One region of the Rossellomorea sp. GAMAL-10_SWC genome, then DNA from elsewhere that is predicted to be linked to it. Evidence: riboswitches for the same ligand, from Rfam matches in the RefSeq annotation. Region 1 holds a riboswitch; the other holds the start of a gene.
The links. Region 1 has a riboswitch for FMN ahead of ribE (riboflavin synthase). Riboswitches for the same ligand answer to the same signal wherever they lie in the genome.
Positions count from the first base shown of each region.

Region 2: linked by a shared signal. The riboswitch ahead of V5E38_RS11925 (ECF transporter S component) and the one ahead of ribE (riboflavin synthase) in region 1 are both predicted to bind FMN.

Region 1 is NZ_CP144911.1:177,654-185,263, reverse strand. Features, by position in the region: gene V5E38_RS00920 (metallophosphoesterase) at 1-326, opposite strand, end outside; gene V5E38_RS00915 (class I SAM-dependent methyltransferase) at 323-1,609, opposite strand; gene ribH (6,7-dimethyl-8-ribityllumazine synthase) at 1,756-2,217, opposite strand; gene V5E38_RS00905 (bifunctional 3,4-dihydroxy-2-butanone-4-phosphate synthase/GTP cyclohydrolase II) at 2,235-3,428, opposite strand; gene ribE (riboflavin synthase) at 3,441-4,088, opposite strand; FMN riboswitch at 4,420-4,567, opposite strand; gene V5E38_RS00895 (hypothetical protein) at 4,727-5,809, opposite strand; gene V5E38_RS00890 (APC family permease) at 5,956-7,224, opposite strand; gene V5E38_RS00885 (LysR family transcriptional regulator) at 7,357-7,610, shown strand, end outside.
Region 2 is NZ_CP144911.1:2,422,155-2,429,764, reverse strand. Features, by position in the region: gene V5E38_RS11950 (FecCD family ABC transporter permease) at 1-647, shown strand, start outside; gene V5E38_RS11945 (ABC transporter ATP-binding protein) at 644-1,429, shown strand; gene V5E38_RS11940 (cob(I)yrinic acid a,c-diamide adenosyltransferase) at 1,459-2,028, shown strand; gene V5E38_RS11935 (hypothetical protein) at 2,315-2,461, shown strand; gene V5E38_RS11930 (protein kinase family protein) at 2,567-3,475, shown strand; FMN riboswitch at 3,539-3,675, shown strand; gene V5E38_RS11925 (ECF transporter S component) at 3,893-4,462, shown strand; gene V5E38_RS11920 (YpiB family protein) at 4,583-5,122, opposite strand; gene V5E38_RS11915 (ferredoxin) at 5,586-5,834, opposite strand; gene V5E38_RS11910 (YpbB family protein) at 6,155-7,228, shown strand; gene V5E38_RS11905 (RecQ family ATP-dependent DNA helicase) at 7,215-7,610, shown strand, end outside.

The sequences.
Region 1 (7,610 bases):
AATGATTCTGATAGTCCAGTTGTATCGACAATTACAAATTCTGCATTAATGGGGAATGTTGTAACCATCTTTAATTTAGTAAATAGTAATTCAAATGCTTGTTCACTCGCCTCGAGCATAATCGTACTATGTTTATCAAAATCTTCCCCTAATATTTCTCGTCTAATATCATCAGATGATAAATACTGTATATTTGTTTTATAATTTCTCGACTCGTCTCTATAAGATAAAGATGGAATTAAAATATTTTTTGCAAAAGTCGATTTTCCACATTCACTAGAGCCTACTAAAAGAAAAATCGTATGAACATTTGTTGAGATTTTCATTCCTGATGCTCCTTTACTTTTTGCTTCGTAATAACAACTGCCTGAGAAAGTGAGATTCCGTCTACACGATCTCCTACATCCGAGAATGTATACGTATATTTCGTATTACTTAAGATTGAATCAATCCATTTAACGAAATCTTCTTTTGTCATTTCCCATTTATGATCATCATGCCTAAATCCATCTAATTGGTATAGATTATTAAACTCTGCATTTGGAGTCGTTATGATGAAATTCTCAAAATTAACATAAGATAGTACGCTCTTTATTAATTTGGTAGCATCCTTAACACTCATATGTTCAACAACTTCAGTTAGCAATACATCAACATTCAAATCGTTGTCGTAAAACTCTAGAAAGTGAGATAAAGACTCATAGATTGCAATATTTTCAATCACTTTGTTATTTATTTTATATTTCAATCGTTCTCTTATTTCGTCATCAATATCAATTGCGAAATAATCATACTCACTGATTTTTTGACTATAAGGAATTGCATACGCTCCCTCACCACAACCAATATCAAGAATAGAACGCTCAAATTTTAACTGTTCTGAAATCCACTCTTGGCGCTGTCTTGCAGTATTTCCAAATTTAAAATCAATTTCATAATGATTTGTTTTTTCAAGTTCATTTTTAAATGCAAGAAATTTTTTACGACTATTTAACACATTTCTATTAAATAAATAACGTATATAATAAGGTGCATCAATGACTTGCATACTAGTTATATATTTTCGTATAACATCGTCTGTAAAATCGATATACTCATCTGAAACGATGCTCAAGAAAACGCATAGCACTGTCGTATAGTGAATTAACTCATGAATTGTTTTTGTTGTATGAATACGTAGCTGATAAGTTTTACTAGCTAACTCTTCGAAGGTTAGATCAAATTCATTTAAATGCCTCTGAAAGAAGTTTAAGTAACTAACGTTTTTCACATGAATAGCATTAATCAATACGCTATTTTCATATTCATTCTGATCTTTTTCATGTAATTTTTTGAATGCTGAAGAAAAGAATGTGTTGATTGCATTTAAAGGGAATAGGGTTGAACAATATCTTGTCGTATTTAAGTATTCAAACATTTCCTCTGCTTGTTCTTTATACGAAATTTCATTATCAGCATCTTTAAAATAAATATTATATGTATCTTCTGTAGAATACCACGCAAACGCGTTTCCCTTCCTAATTGTTTTAATACTCATCCCAGAGCTTGGATTTTTTGCAATTATATAGGAAAAATCAGGGTTATTTGATTTTAACTGAAAAATAGCCACTTGAGTGAATCACCCTTTCTTTTTGAATTATCAAATTATTAATCTTATTTTAACATGTAATTTCTAATAGATTATTGGTAATTTAATAAAAAAAAGAGAGGTAAAATTCACCTCTCCTTAACCAGTTTCTTCTATTATATATATACTTAGTTTAAAGTTCTTAATAAATTAGCCATCTCAATTGCCGAAATACCAGAATCCCAACCTTTATTACCAGCTTTCGTGCCCGCTCTTTCAATTGCTTGTTCAATATTTTCTGTCGTTAATACACCAAAAATAACAGGGATACCAGTTTGTAGAGTAATAGCTGCAACCCCTTTTGCCACTTCGTTACATACGTAATCATAATGAGTAGTTGCCCCACGAATAACTGTTCCAAGCGTAATGATCGCATCGTATTTTTTTGAATCTGCTAGTTTTTTTGCAACTAATGGAATTTCAAATGCTCCAGGTACCCAAATAACATCAACGTCTGATTCTTCTACACCATGACGATATAGTGCATCTTCTGCACCACCAAGTAGTTTTGATGTAATAAATTCATTAAAACGTCCTACAATTACAGCAACTTTAAGTCCAGATCCTACTAAATTTCCTTCAAATTTCATCTTAATCTCTCCCATTTTTAATAGTGTAATAAATGTCCCATTTTTTCAATTTTAGTTATTAAATATTTTTCGTTTTCCATTTTCATCTCAGTTTGAATTGGCACTCGATTATTAATCTGTATTCCGTGAGATTTTAACGCATCTATTTTAACTGGATTATTAGTTACTAAATCTATACTCTCAATGCCTAAATCTTTTATAATTTGAGCACTTATGGCATAATCTCTTAAATCTGAATCAAATCCTAAGTTTAAATTTGCTTCAACAGTATCAAAGCCTTCTTCCTGTAACTTATATGCTCTTAACTTATTAAGTAAGCCAATCCCTCTGCCTTCTTGACGCATATAAACAATTACGCCTTTGCCTGCTTCTTCAATCATCGATAATGTTGATTGTAACTGAGGTCCACAATCACAACGACATGAGCCAAATACATCACCTGTTAAACATTCCGAATGAATACGTACAAGCACTGGTTCACCATCGTCAACTTTACCTTTTACAATCGCAATATGCTCTTTACCGTCGATCTCATTTGTATAACCAATCATCTTAAAAACACCAAAATCAGTTGGTAATTTAATTTCAACTTCTCTTTTTACAAGTTGTTCAGTTTCTTGTCTATAATGAATTAAATCTTTAATTGTTATCATTTTTAAATTAAACTTGTTTGCGATTTTGATTAAATCGGGTACTCTTGCCATTGTTCCATCATCATTCATAATTTCACAAATGACACCAACTTCTTTCGATCCAGCCATTCGAGCTAAATCTACTGCAGCTTCAGTATGTCCCGGTCTCTCAATAACGCCTCCGTTTTTAGCGACTAAAGGAAACATATGACCAGGTCTTCTAAAATCTGCTCCAGTTGATTTATCATTTAACATTTGTAAAACAGTATGTGAACGCTCAAATGCTGAGATACCAGTAGTAGAATCAATATGATCGATACTAACAGTAAAGGCAGTTCCGTGAGAATCTGTATTTTTTGCTACCATTTCATATAAATCTAATTTTTTGGCTATTTCTTCAGAAACAGGCGCACAAATTAATCCGCGGCCATGTGTTGCCATAAAATTGATATTTTCAGGAGTTGCAAATTCTCCGATAACAACAAAATCGCCTTCATTCTCTCGATCTTCATCATCACAAACAATAATAATTTTTCCATTTTTCAAGTCTTCAATTGCTTCTTCTATTTTAGAGAACATGATCTTACTCCTTTATATATAGCCATTTTGAGATAAAAATGAAGTTGTTATTGCAGAACTCTTTTTCGTCTCATTCATACCAAGCATTTTTTCAACATACTTACCTAATAAATCAAACTCAATATTAACAACGTCTCCCGTTTTTTTACTGCCTAAGATCGTATGTGATCGGGTATGAGGAATTAAAGAGATTGTTACAATATCAGTTTCAACTTCAAATATTGTTAAACTTGTACCATCAATCGTTATACTGCCTTTTTGTAGGCAATATTTAGCAAACGAACTTGGAATAGTAATTTTATACATTACTGCGTTTTCCATTGCATTTACAGATATAATTTTACCTGTGCCATCAATATGACCCGATACAATATGTCCACCAAACCTTCCATTTGCAGCCATTGCCCGCTCTAAATTTACTTTTTGGTTTGAAACCAAAGTACTTAGATTCGACGCTTGAAACGTTTCAGGCATGACATCAACAGAAAATTCATTTTTAGTAAAATCTGTAACGGTTAAACACACTCCATTTACAGAGATACTATCTCCTAAATGAACATCCTTTAAAATGACTGGTGCCTCAATTGTTAGCAATAAAGTTTTACCTTTTTTTACGATATTTTTTACTTTTCCTATTTCCTCAACGATTCCAGTAAACAAGTTTTTTCACCTCATTTCGAAAAAGCACATTACACTCAAGCCCTTTAAATGACTTTATAAGATCCATCTCTAATTTCATAAATAGTTGATCCACCTTATCACACCTTCTAATTCAAATTAATTTGAAAAAGTGAAAAGCCCCTTAGAAAACTCCTAAGGGGCAATAGATGTTTAAGAAAGGAAGCATACTTAAATAAACGCTAGTACAATATGAACTATTAAAAGACAATATTGTAGCACGTCTATTGTTGTACAAATAAAATATGTACAACGAACTAAGCCTATACGGATAGTATTTTTGAAAAAACAAATAGCCATACCGTATATGCACTCCATCCTTCTCCCATCCAGACTATACTGTCGGCTCTAGATTCTAACTAGATCAGCAACATATAAAAAATCTATATGAAGCTCACGGGCTTAGTATAAAAATATACAACACCGCCGGTTGGGAATTTCACCCGACCCCGAAGGACACTAATTATCAAATTTGGTTTCATTATAACTAGCAATTATTTGATTGTAAAGATTTTAAGATTCTATTTCTATTAAAACGATCTAATAGAAAAGATAATTTAAGCGAAAAAACCTTATAAAATATGGATTTTTCACACTATATTTACATAAATAATTTAAAATTATTCTTTTTGACTTTTTAATTTCTTTACCTTCAATGATAATTCCTCATAAAATTTTTCCGGTTCATCTGGTCTAAGATGTATTTTTAGTACACTATGTTTAAATCCATACATTAACTTAGCTTGTTCCTTTTTATATAATTCTATTTCAAGCGTTGGCTCCTCAACTATAAAATCTTTAAGTATCGCATTAAAAGTTTCTTTTTTTTCATTCATTAATTTTTTACTAGTGGATTTGATATATTCAATTGACTTTATATTTTCTAAAGAAACAGTCAAATGCTTTATTAACCCAACTTGAATATGAAGAATCTGATCAGTGATTATAAATGGACAATTTCTTATGCACTGTATTTCTGCAACTAATAATACAAATGTATAAATATTTAATACTAATGCAATCCCACTTAAGACTGGATTCCATGAATAAAGCAGAAAATGAAAACCAACGGATTCCAGAATTAGAGCATGAATTAGCATAATAAATAACGCGATTGAACTTGTTTTTTTATGGAACGTGAAAACCTGATGATTTATTATCTCCGTATATTGTTTTCTTTTCCAAGAAAATAAAGAATAATAATACATCGCTAACTCTGAAACGATTATATCTTTCAGTCTAGATTGTTTCAATTCAGAAGTCATTACTTGATCTAATCGGATTTGAAAATAAGGAATTTCTAACTTATTTTCTCTAAACTTTTTTATAATTTTAGGAAGCTTTCTAATCACTTTGCAAAAAATATACAATTCAAAAATTACAAAAAAAGCTTCACTAGCTATCAAAAAATAGTTAATAAATGAATAGAAAGCTAGATGACTTTTTGGGATGATTACACTAGCTAAAACGTATCCGATGAACACAACAATTGGTAAATATTTTAGTGAATAACGCTTTTTTAAAATAAACAAATATACAAGAAAAGGTATTATTATGAGGAAGTCAAACAAAGAAGCAAGTACAATTTCATGAGGAAGTGGCTGCATAATTTCAAGATGATAAATCAGTAAATTTGAAATAACAATTAATCCAATTAGTATTACTATACAAAAATTAAGCCATCTTAACTTGGATATGAACAATATATGATTCACCCGCCTTTACTTTTATTTTATCTTAATAATGGCATTTATTCTTACAAAAAAAGCAAAACTGATAAGTTATTTTATGCAACAAAAAAGAAATTTCATTTTATTGAAATTCCTTTTATTGTTAAACCATCCAAATTTTATTTATTTCCAACTCGAATTATACTAATACTTTGTTTTTTCAGCTCTCTTTTCTGAAGCAGAATAAAGTAAATTGAAACCATTGCGATAGAAATTAAAATGACCGGTGAAGAAAATAAAAGTATTCCTAAAAAGCAAATTGCTAGAATACATGAACCCATTTTAAAAAATATGGAATCAAATAATCGCAAACATGCCAATACTCCTAGTAAGGCGTTGCATAGGAAGAATGCATTTGCAATTGCTACAAATGTTTGAATGCTTAGGAAGTCATTAAAATAAAGAATAAATACAATTATGTGAATGCAAAACAAACTAAATAACGATCGAGTTGCCACATTATTTTTATTTTTAAAAGAAAGCCATGAAGGTAATAAACCGTTTTTGGCTTGATCGGCGATTAGCCGTGATACTGCTCCTATTACTAGGAGAACCGTACTAATACAAAGAGCAATTGTAATTGATGAAATAATCGGAGTTGACCAACTTCCAAATAAACTCTTAAGTAACGGTGCTAATGATTGATCCATCATATTTCCATTTTTAGAATGAATCCACTGGAAAGCAAATGCAACGGTTAAACTTACTATTGCTATAATCGAGAAACTTAAGACTATTGCTCTAGGAATCGTTCGTTCTGGCGTTTTTACTTCTAAAGAATAGCTACCGATGACCTCCCACCCGATTAAAGCCCAAAATAATAAAAGTAAACTTTCTCCAAAATCAGAAACGGTTATTGGATTCGATAAAGTAAAGCTCCCATCAACTGTAAATAATGTATGAATACTGCCAACTATTAGCGTCACTACAATGAAACTAGACATAAAAAAGGCAAATTTTCCAACATCGGCAATGCTTCGAGTTAAAATGATATAAACAAAACATAGGATTCCTAAAGCTAGCCACTTTTCATTGAAGAAACTTTGATTTGTCAGTAGTTGTAGGTAATGCCCTGCCGTACCTGTAACTGCAATTGGTCCAAAACAAACTGCAAGTAAAAAGAAAATAGCTGAAAGGTTTTTTATTTGTGTACCAAATGCACGTTCAACTGCCAATGGTACTCCAGAATCTCCTGGAATCAACAGGCTTAGCTTACCAAACATTAGTGCAAATATTAAACTTAAACCAAGCATAAGAACCCAAGCAAAAATAGCATAATTACCAGCAGTTTCATACACTGCAGGTGGTAAAATGATAATTCCCGAACCTAAAATAGGTCCAATCATTAACCCGCTGAGCAAAAGAAAACCAATTTTTCGATTCCTCAATTAATATCCCTCCAATTGTTATTGAAACAAATTGTAATCTCGTATACTTTAATTATATGAACCGACCTAGCATCGGTAAAATGAATAGTTATGATATAAACCATCGGAAAATCCGATACTTAGGAGGTTATTATGGAAATCCGTCATTTAATTACGTTTAAGTCAATTGTGGATATGGGCGGGTTCTCTAGAGCTGCGGTCCATCTCGGATATGCACAATCTACAGTTACTGCACATATACAAGCACTTGAGCAAGAGTTAGGAGTACCTTTATTTGACCGTTTAGGTAAAAAGGTTCATCTGACTGAGGTCGGTGAGAACTTTTTAGTTCACGCAATCGAAATGATTCAGCTCTATACAAAAGCAAAAGATGTATTCCAAATGGA
Region 2 (7,610 bases), 2.2 Mb from region 1:
TTAGTATATTATTTGGATTTGGAACACTCATCTTATTATTACTATTTGTTCGAAAACTAGATCCATCTCTTAATGTAGAGACAATCATACTAGGTGGCATTATAATAAGTTCGTTTTGTTCTGCATTATTATCATTATTTATAACTTTTTCAAATAATGAATTACGTACAGTAATTGGCTGGTTAATGGGTAATATCGGTGGGAGGGGCATTCAGTACTCTCTTAGTTTATTACCGTTTTTAATCATTTCTTTCTTAATTTTATTTAGTCAAAATAGGCAGCTAGATGCGATGACATTTGGTAGCACAAATGCAAAACATATTGGAATTGATGTAAAAAAATCCACTTATTTAATTTTGTTAACTGGTAGTATTTTGTCTGGTGCAGCAGTAGCTGTTTCTGGAACAATTGGATTTGTAGGATTAGTTGTTCCGCATTTTACTAGAACTTTGGTAGGGCCATTACATAAAAAATTACTTCCATTATCAATGATCAATGGCGCAATATTTTTAATCGGGTCGGACATATTATCAAGAGTTGTATTAGCCCCAAGAGAGTTACCAATCGGGGTAATTACTTCATTAATTGGTGCTCCAATATTTGCATTAATATTACTATCTTTGAAAAGAAATAGGGGAAAAGTATGATTAAATGTCAAGATATCTCATATTCATATGATGGAATTCATACTGATTTGGATGAACTGTCTTATTCTATTAATCAAGGAGAATGGCTAGGAATTATTGGTCCAAATGGGAGTGGAAAGTCAACGTTTTTAAATATTCTTAGTGGACTTTTTAAACCGTCTAAAGGAAATGTCATGTTAGATGGAGAATTTGTATCTAGTATGTCTAATAAACAAATAGCAAAAAAAATTGCTGTTTTATCACAACAAAATTCCTATACATATTCTTATGAGGTAAAAGAAACAGTTAAACTTGGACGTCTTGCTCATTCGTCTTCCTTTTTTCCTAGCTGGTCCACAATCGATGAAACTGCAGTCAATAACGCAATGATGATGACTGGTACTAAGAAGATGGAAAAAAGCCTCATAAATGAAATTAGTGGTGGTGAGCGTCAAAGAGTATTTCTTGCTCAATGCTTTGCTCAGGAAACACCATATATTTTTTTAGACGAACCAAGTAACCATTTAGATTTAATGCATACAATTAAAATTTTAGATGTTTTAAAGGAATTACAAAAACATGAGAATAAAACGATCGTAACTGTTTTTCATGACTTAAATTTAGCAAGTCTTTACTGTGATCGATTAGTAGGATTAAAGGACGGAAAAATTTATATCGAAGGAAAAACAGACTCAGTTTTAAGTGAAGATTTATTAAAAGGTTTATATGACACATCTTTTCAAATTTTAGATAATCCCGAAACAAATAAAAAAGTCATTATTTATAAAAGTAATGTATTGTAAATTAAAATTGAAAAAAGGAGAGATTTTTCATGAAAATTTATACAAAAACTGGGGATAAAGGTCAGACTAGCTTAGTAGGCAAACGAGTTGACAAAGATGATTTAAGGGTAGAGTCATACGGGACAATTGACGAAGTAAATACAATCGTTGGTTACGCAATGACATATTTAGATCATGAAGATACGAGAGATATTTACAATTCACTTCAAAAGATCCAACATGAACTATTTGACTGTGGTGGAGATTTGGCAGTAGTAAAGGATAGCATCCCTTTTAAAACGACAGAGAAAATGGTTGAAGAGCTTGAAACATTAATCGATGAATATATGGAAGCAACTCCCCCATTACAACGTTTTATTTTACCAGGTGGGTCAAAGCCTGCTGCAATCATTCATCAAGCAAGAGCGGTAACAAGACGTGCCGAAAGAACGGTCGTAACATTAATGAAGCAAGAAAATATTCATCTTCCAGTATTTTTATATTTGAATCGATTATCTGATTATTTCTTTGCACTTGCAAGGTTAATCAACACACGTTTAAATATTAAGGATGTAGAATACGAGCGAGGAGCAATCGTATTTCGAACTGATAAAAAATAAATAAGAAAAATAGTGATTGAATAGTTAAATTTTTCTAATCAATCGCTATTTTTTTGTATAAATAAGATTTTTCCATCATAGAATGATTGAGTGTATGTTTAGTAAAAGTACTTCTTGTCGTTTACATTTTCGATTTGCTCAATACATCTTAAGTAATATACATAAGAGTTAAAGGTTTGAAATGAGTAAGTAGCTTTGTCCAATTTTTTTTTGAATTACCAGTTGATAGTCCACGAGTTATTGGGCAGATTAGACACTTTTTACATTTTCAGGTGGGAGGTAAATAATGTTTGATTTTCTTAGGAGATGTTTGTTGATTGTGGTGTTTGTTTTAACGATTGGCCTTTTATTTATCGGAGGAAATCGAGAAAAATTAAAGGATATTATATCAGATAAAAATTTTCATGAATTAAAAATAGTTTCAAATCCTTAATAATAGTATTTGTTCTTAGAACTTCTATTTTAAATGTAATTTACTAATAAATTTGGTAAAGTACATTTATATGTGAAGTTCTATTTTTGATTTAAGGAGAAAAAAATGACTAATATATGGGATCCAGCAATTGTAATGGAAGAGGAATTAGCGAAAGAAATAGTAAAGATACAATTTCCTAAAATAAAAATAAACGTAATAAAAAAAATTGGCGAAGGATTTGATAATACTGTTTTTTGTTTAAATGATGAAATTTTACTAAGATTTCCGCGAAGAGAAATAGCTGTAGCAATTTTAAACGTTGAAAGAAAATTACTCCCAATTATATTTAATCATTTTGAATTGAAGACTACAGTACCAATACTCGATGGAAAACCATCTGAATTATTTCCTTGGCCATTTTTAGGATATAATTTCATAGCAGGAAAGCCTCCAACTAATTTAAATAGGACTGAGAGAATTTTAATGATTGAACCAATCGCGAATTTCTTGAAAAATTTACATTCAATAAATTTCGATGAATTAAAGGATATTAATTTACCGTATGATGAGTTGAAGAGATTAGATATAAACTTCCGTAAACCTCAGGCTAAAAAATATATACAACAGGCAATACAGAAGAAACTAATTGAAGATAAACAGAAAATTAATCATTATATTGAAAGCTTAGTCGAAATAAAAAGTGAGACACCATTAGTACTTGTTCATGGTGATTTACATTTTAAGAATATGATCGTCAATGAACAAAACCAACTTAAAGGAATTATTGATTGGGGTGATGCTCATATCGGACATCGTGAATTAGATTTATCAATTATTTATAGTCTAATTCCGAACGATATGAGAGGGAAGTTTTTTGAGACTTATGGTAATGTATCGGAAGTGTCAAAGAAACTAGCACAGTTTAGAGCCGTCTTTACAACAGTTATGCTGTTGTTATATGCGGATGATCAAAAGGATGATTCGTTGGTAAGTTTTTGTCAAGAAAACCTAAGTAATGCTTTAAATGATTAGCCAGAGATTTTTATTTACAAACTGTATTTAATTTAGTAACATTAAACTGTAATTTAATAAACGATCTATCTTCGGGGCGGGGTGAAATTCCCCACCGGCGGTAATTAAGCATTGCTTATAAGCCCGCGAGCCTGATTTTTTGGGCAGGATCTAGTGCGATTCTAGAGCCGACAGTATAGTCTGGATGGGAGAAGATGGAGGTTCGCAAGTTCAAAAAATTATTTCTTTTTGAACGCTTATTTGGCGTGCTGAAAATTCTCCCCTATTTCGAAAAAATAGGGGATTTTATTTTTTTGCATAATTTTATACTATTTTTCATTTTTATTTCGGACTTATTATAATATGTGCAAATAATAACGCAACTTAAGCGAACCTTTCATTTTTCTTGATATGATCGGGAAAAAGGAGAGAGGTAATATGCAACAACGCAACAAAGTAAATAAAATGGTGATAGTGGCAATGCTTAGCAGTATTTCTTATGTACTCATGATGCTGTACTTTCCACTTCCTGCATTTCCAGTATGGCTTACAATTGATTTTAGTGACGTACCTGCATTAATAGGAGCAATTGTTTTTGGTCCAGTAGCAGGAATAGGAATAGAGTTAATAAAAAACATTCTACATTATGTGATTAATGGTAGTATGACTGGTGTACCAATTGGAGAATTTGCTAATTTTAGTGCGGGAGTATTATACATTTTACCTGCGTCGTATTTTTTTAGAAAATACCGTTCAGTAAAAGGGCTAACTCTTGGATTAATCGTTGGTACAGTTGTGATGACTGGGATATTAAGTCTTTTAAATTATTTCGTGTTATTACCTGCATATGCACATTTCATGAATTTTAAGCTACCAAATGAAGTAATTGTTGCATCAATTATGCCATTTAATGCAATTAAAGGTTTATTAATCATGATCTTATTCTTAGTTATCTACCCAAAATTAAAGGTTTGGTTAACTCAAAGAATGAATGTCCATAACGTATAAATAAATGAAAGTGTCTACTAAATTTTGGTAGACACTTTTTTGTTTTTTGAGTACCTTGGATGAGAGATATCAATTTCTAAAAAAAGAGAACCATCTATCAAATGATAGATGGTTTATTTGTTAGTTTAAGTTTATTAGCTGAGAAGATAACAAAAGAAATTGTTGTTCGTCTCTCTCATCTAGTGCTTTATCAATTTGATGAAGAAGAAGTGTGTGTATAGTTTGAGCTATAAGAGATGAAAGAAACTCATCGATTTCTGTTTGTAGTTCCTCGTTGGGTTCAAAGGTAGTCGTCGAAAACGGATTAATATCTAAGATCAAAGCGTACTCGATCGGCATCACATCAAATAACAACTCAATATAAAACTTTGTTTCCTTCCCATGTAATCGAAGTTTATGGTAAATCGTTTCTGATGACAAATCGACCTTTTTATTCTTTTCATAATAAGAAAACTGAGGATATGAGTAGTTATCATTTCGAAAATTAAAGACAATGCCATTTGGTGTACTTTTTGCATCTTCGATAAACGAGATGTTTGCTAGTACTTCATCAACAGCAAGGAGATATTGTAAAATCAATTCGATGTCTTTTTTTACTTGTTTTTTCTCTAATAACTTGTTTAAAAACGTCTTTTTCTCGGTAATTGTCATCTGTTCCATGCTGTTCATCCTCTCATGATGTTTTATTTATTATAGCCAGTTATTAGATAATTCTGAATATGTAAAATAAGGAAATAATTTGTATCAAGACTTTGGGTGCACTGTCTTCATTTTTTAGGAAAAGGTTTTATAAGTTCGAATTCAAGGCGATTTTATTAAAAGAATTAGGTCCAGAATTTTATACGAGAAGTGATTCAGAAATATACAAGAAGCGAAGAATAGGAGATTTAAGTTAGTCGAAGTTAAAGAAGGTTTATCATCAACTAGGATTGACTTATTAGATAAAGATAATCAAGTAGCTGGTTCATTCACAATGAATTATACGCTGGTATCAAAAAGGAGAAACCTAATGCTTATAAGTGGATAATCTTTGAACGTTATAGAACACGAGCTGGTATGTTGAGCTCGTGTTTTCATTTGAAAAAATAAAAAAAGCGACGAAATAACTTCGCCGCAGTTTTTACTATTCGAATTTTAAAGCGTCGCCATCGAATGCTTCGTCAGCAACTTTGATTGAGTCTGTTGGGCATCCTTCAAATGCATCCATCATGTCATCAACTAAAACGTCTGGAATTTCAACGATTCCTTGGTTATCATCTAGAGTAACGTATGCGATCCCTTCATCATCATAGTCATAGATATCAGGTGCAGCTGCGCCACAAGCGCCACATGCGATACAAGTGTCTTTATCAACGATTGTATATTTTGCCATTGTATTGACCTCCCAAATTATTCCCTGTTTTTGTTACAGATACTATTTTTGTAATGTACCTGTAAACATTTTAAAACGGTTTCCAAAACTTTTCAATATAATTGTACAAGGTTTTGAAAAAAACGAGAAATGATGAAATCTCAAATAAAATAAATAATGATTTTTATATGTTTAAAATGGTTTGGTTATTGATACATATGATAAGCTAGAAGAAATAAAAACTATTTAGAAAAAATGCACAAATATTTTAGTACTACTAATTATTATTCGGAAAAATATTTAAATATATTAATGGAATAATTTTAATTGAGAGGTTTATGATGTTTAAGCTATCAATATTGGAGGAAATCATCCTTTTTTTACTTCATCGATATAATGGTGAACGAACGATCCAAGGTATAATGTATTTATTAAAAGGTAAACAAAGTGCTCAAATTATTCAAGATTCTCATTTTTATCAAGTGACATCATTTTTCGGACTTTTTCATTTCCTTACACATCAGAATATGCAAGAAATTATAAATGGGTTAGAGGTTAAGGGGTATATAGGTCAGTCTGAAAATAAGAATATCTATTTGTTAAATAAAAATGGTCAAGCTTATCTAGCAAATCAAAAAATACAGTTTATGGAATTTACATATATAAACGGACTAAGGTTTTCTAGTATTCAAAAGATATTTTGGAAAAGATTTTCATTATTTTTTCAAACGGTCTCCAATCTGAATATGAATTTAAAATATTTTAGGGCAGTTATTCAAGATCAAGATATACAAGATTGGGTAAAAAATGAGATTCTTAATTATACTGGGAATAAAAACGAATTAGTTAATCAATTTTACAAAGAATTGCATACAATTTTAGAAAATATAAGTAACGAAGACGCATTACTATTTGTGAAACGATTGTCTGGAGCAAATGCTTATGGCATGACTTTTGAGCAAATTGCATCAGAACACAAAGTCAGTGTTGAAAAAATTTATCTCAATTCGATTAATACTTTACATCATATGATCACTATTTTGGTTGTACCAAGCAATAATTATCCTTTGTTAAGTAAATTTGTAAATGGAGATAAGAGTACTAATATTACGAATACCTCTATTGAAACGAAGCGATTATTTACTGATGGTAAAACAATTCAAGAAATAGCTGAGATTCGCAAGTTAAAGATTAGTACAATAGAGGATCATATAGTTGAGTGTGTTTTAGGTGATAAGTTATTGCCAATTAATCAATTTATTACAACAAAGCAATTTACTTTAATAAAAAATAAAATTATTGAACTAAATACAAGGAAATTAAAAATTATTAAAGAAGCTTTATTAAATGAGGTAACATATTTTCAAATTCGTATTACTCTTGCAAGAATGGGTGATCTACATGGACCTAAATAAACTTCTATACGAAAAATTCGGTTATTCAAGTTTTCGAATTAACCAAAAAGAAATTATTAATGATTTGTTAAACTCGAAGGATGTTTTAGCAATGCTCCCTACAGGTGGGGGTAAATCATTATTATATCAATTAACAGGGCTACTTTTGCCAGGCGTTGTAGTAATCGTTTCACCATTACTTTCCCTTATGGAGGATCAAGTAGAGCAGATTAAAGCATTTGGGGATAAACGAGTTATTGCGCTAAATAGCTTTAGAAGCTTTGAGCAAAAAAAATATTTATTTAATAATATAAGCAGCTATAAGTTTATTTTTGTTTCGCCTGAAATGTTACAAAATCAATTTTTAATACAAAAGCTTTCTGCGTCTAGAATCTCGTTATTT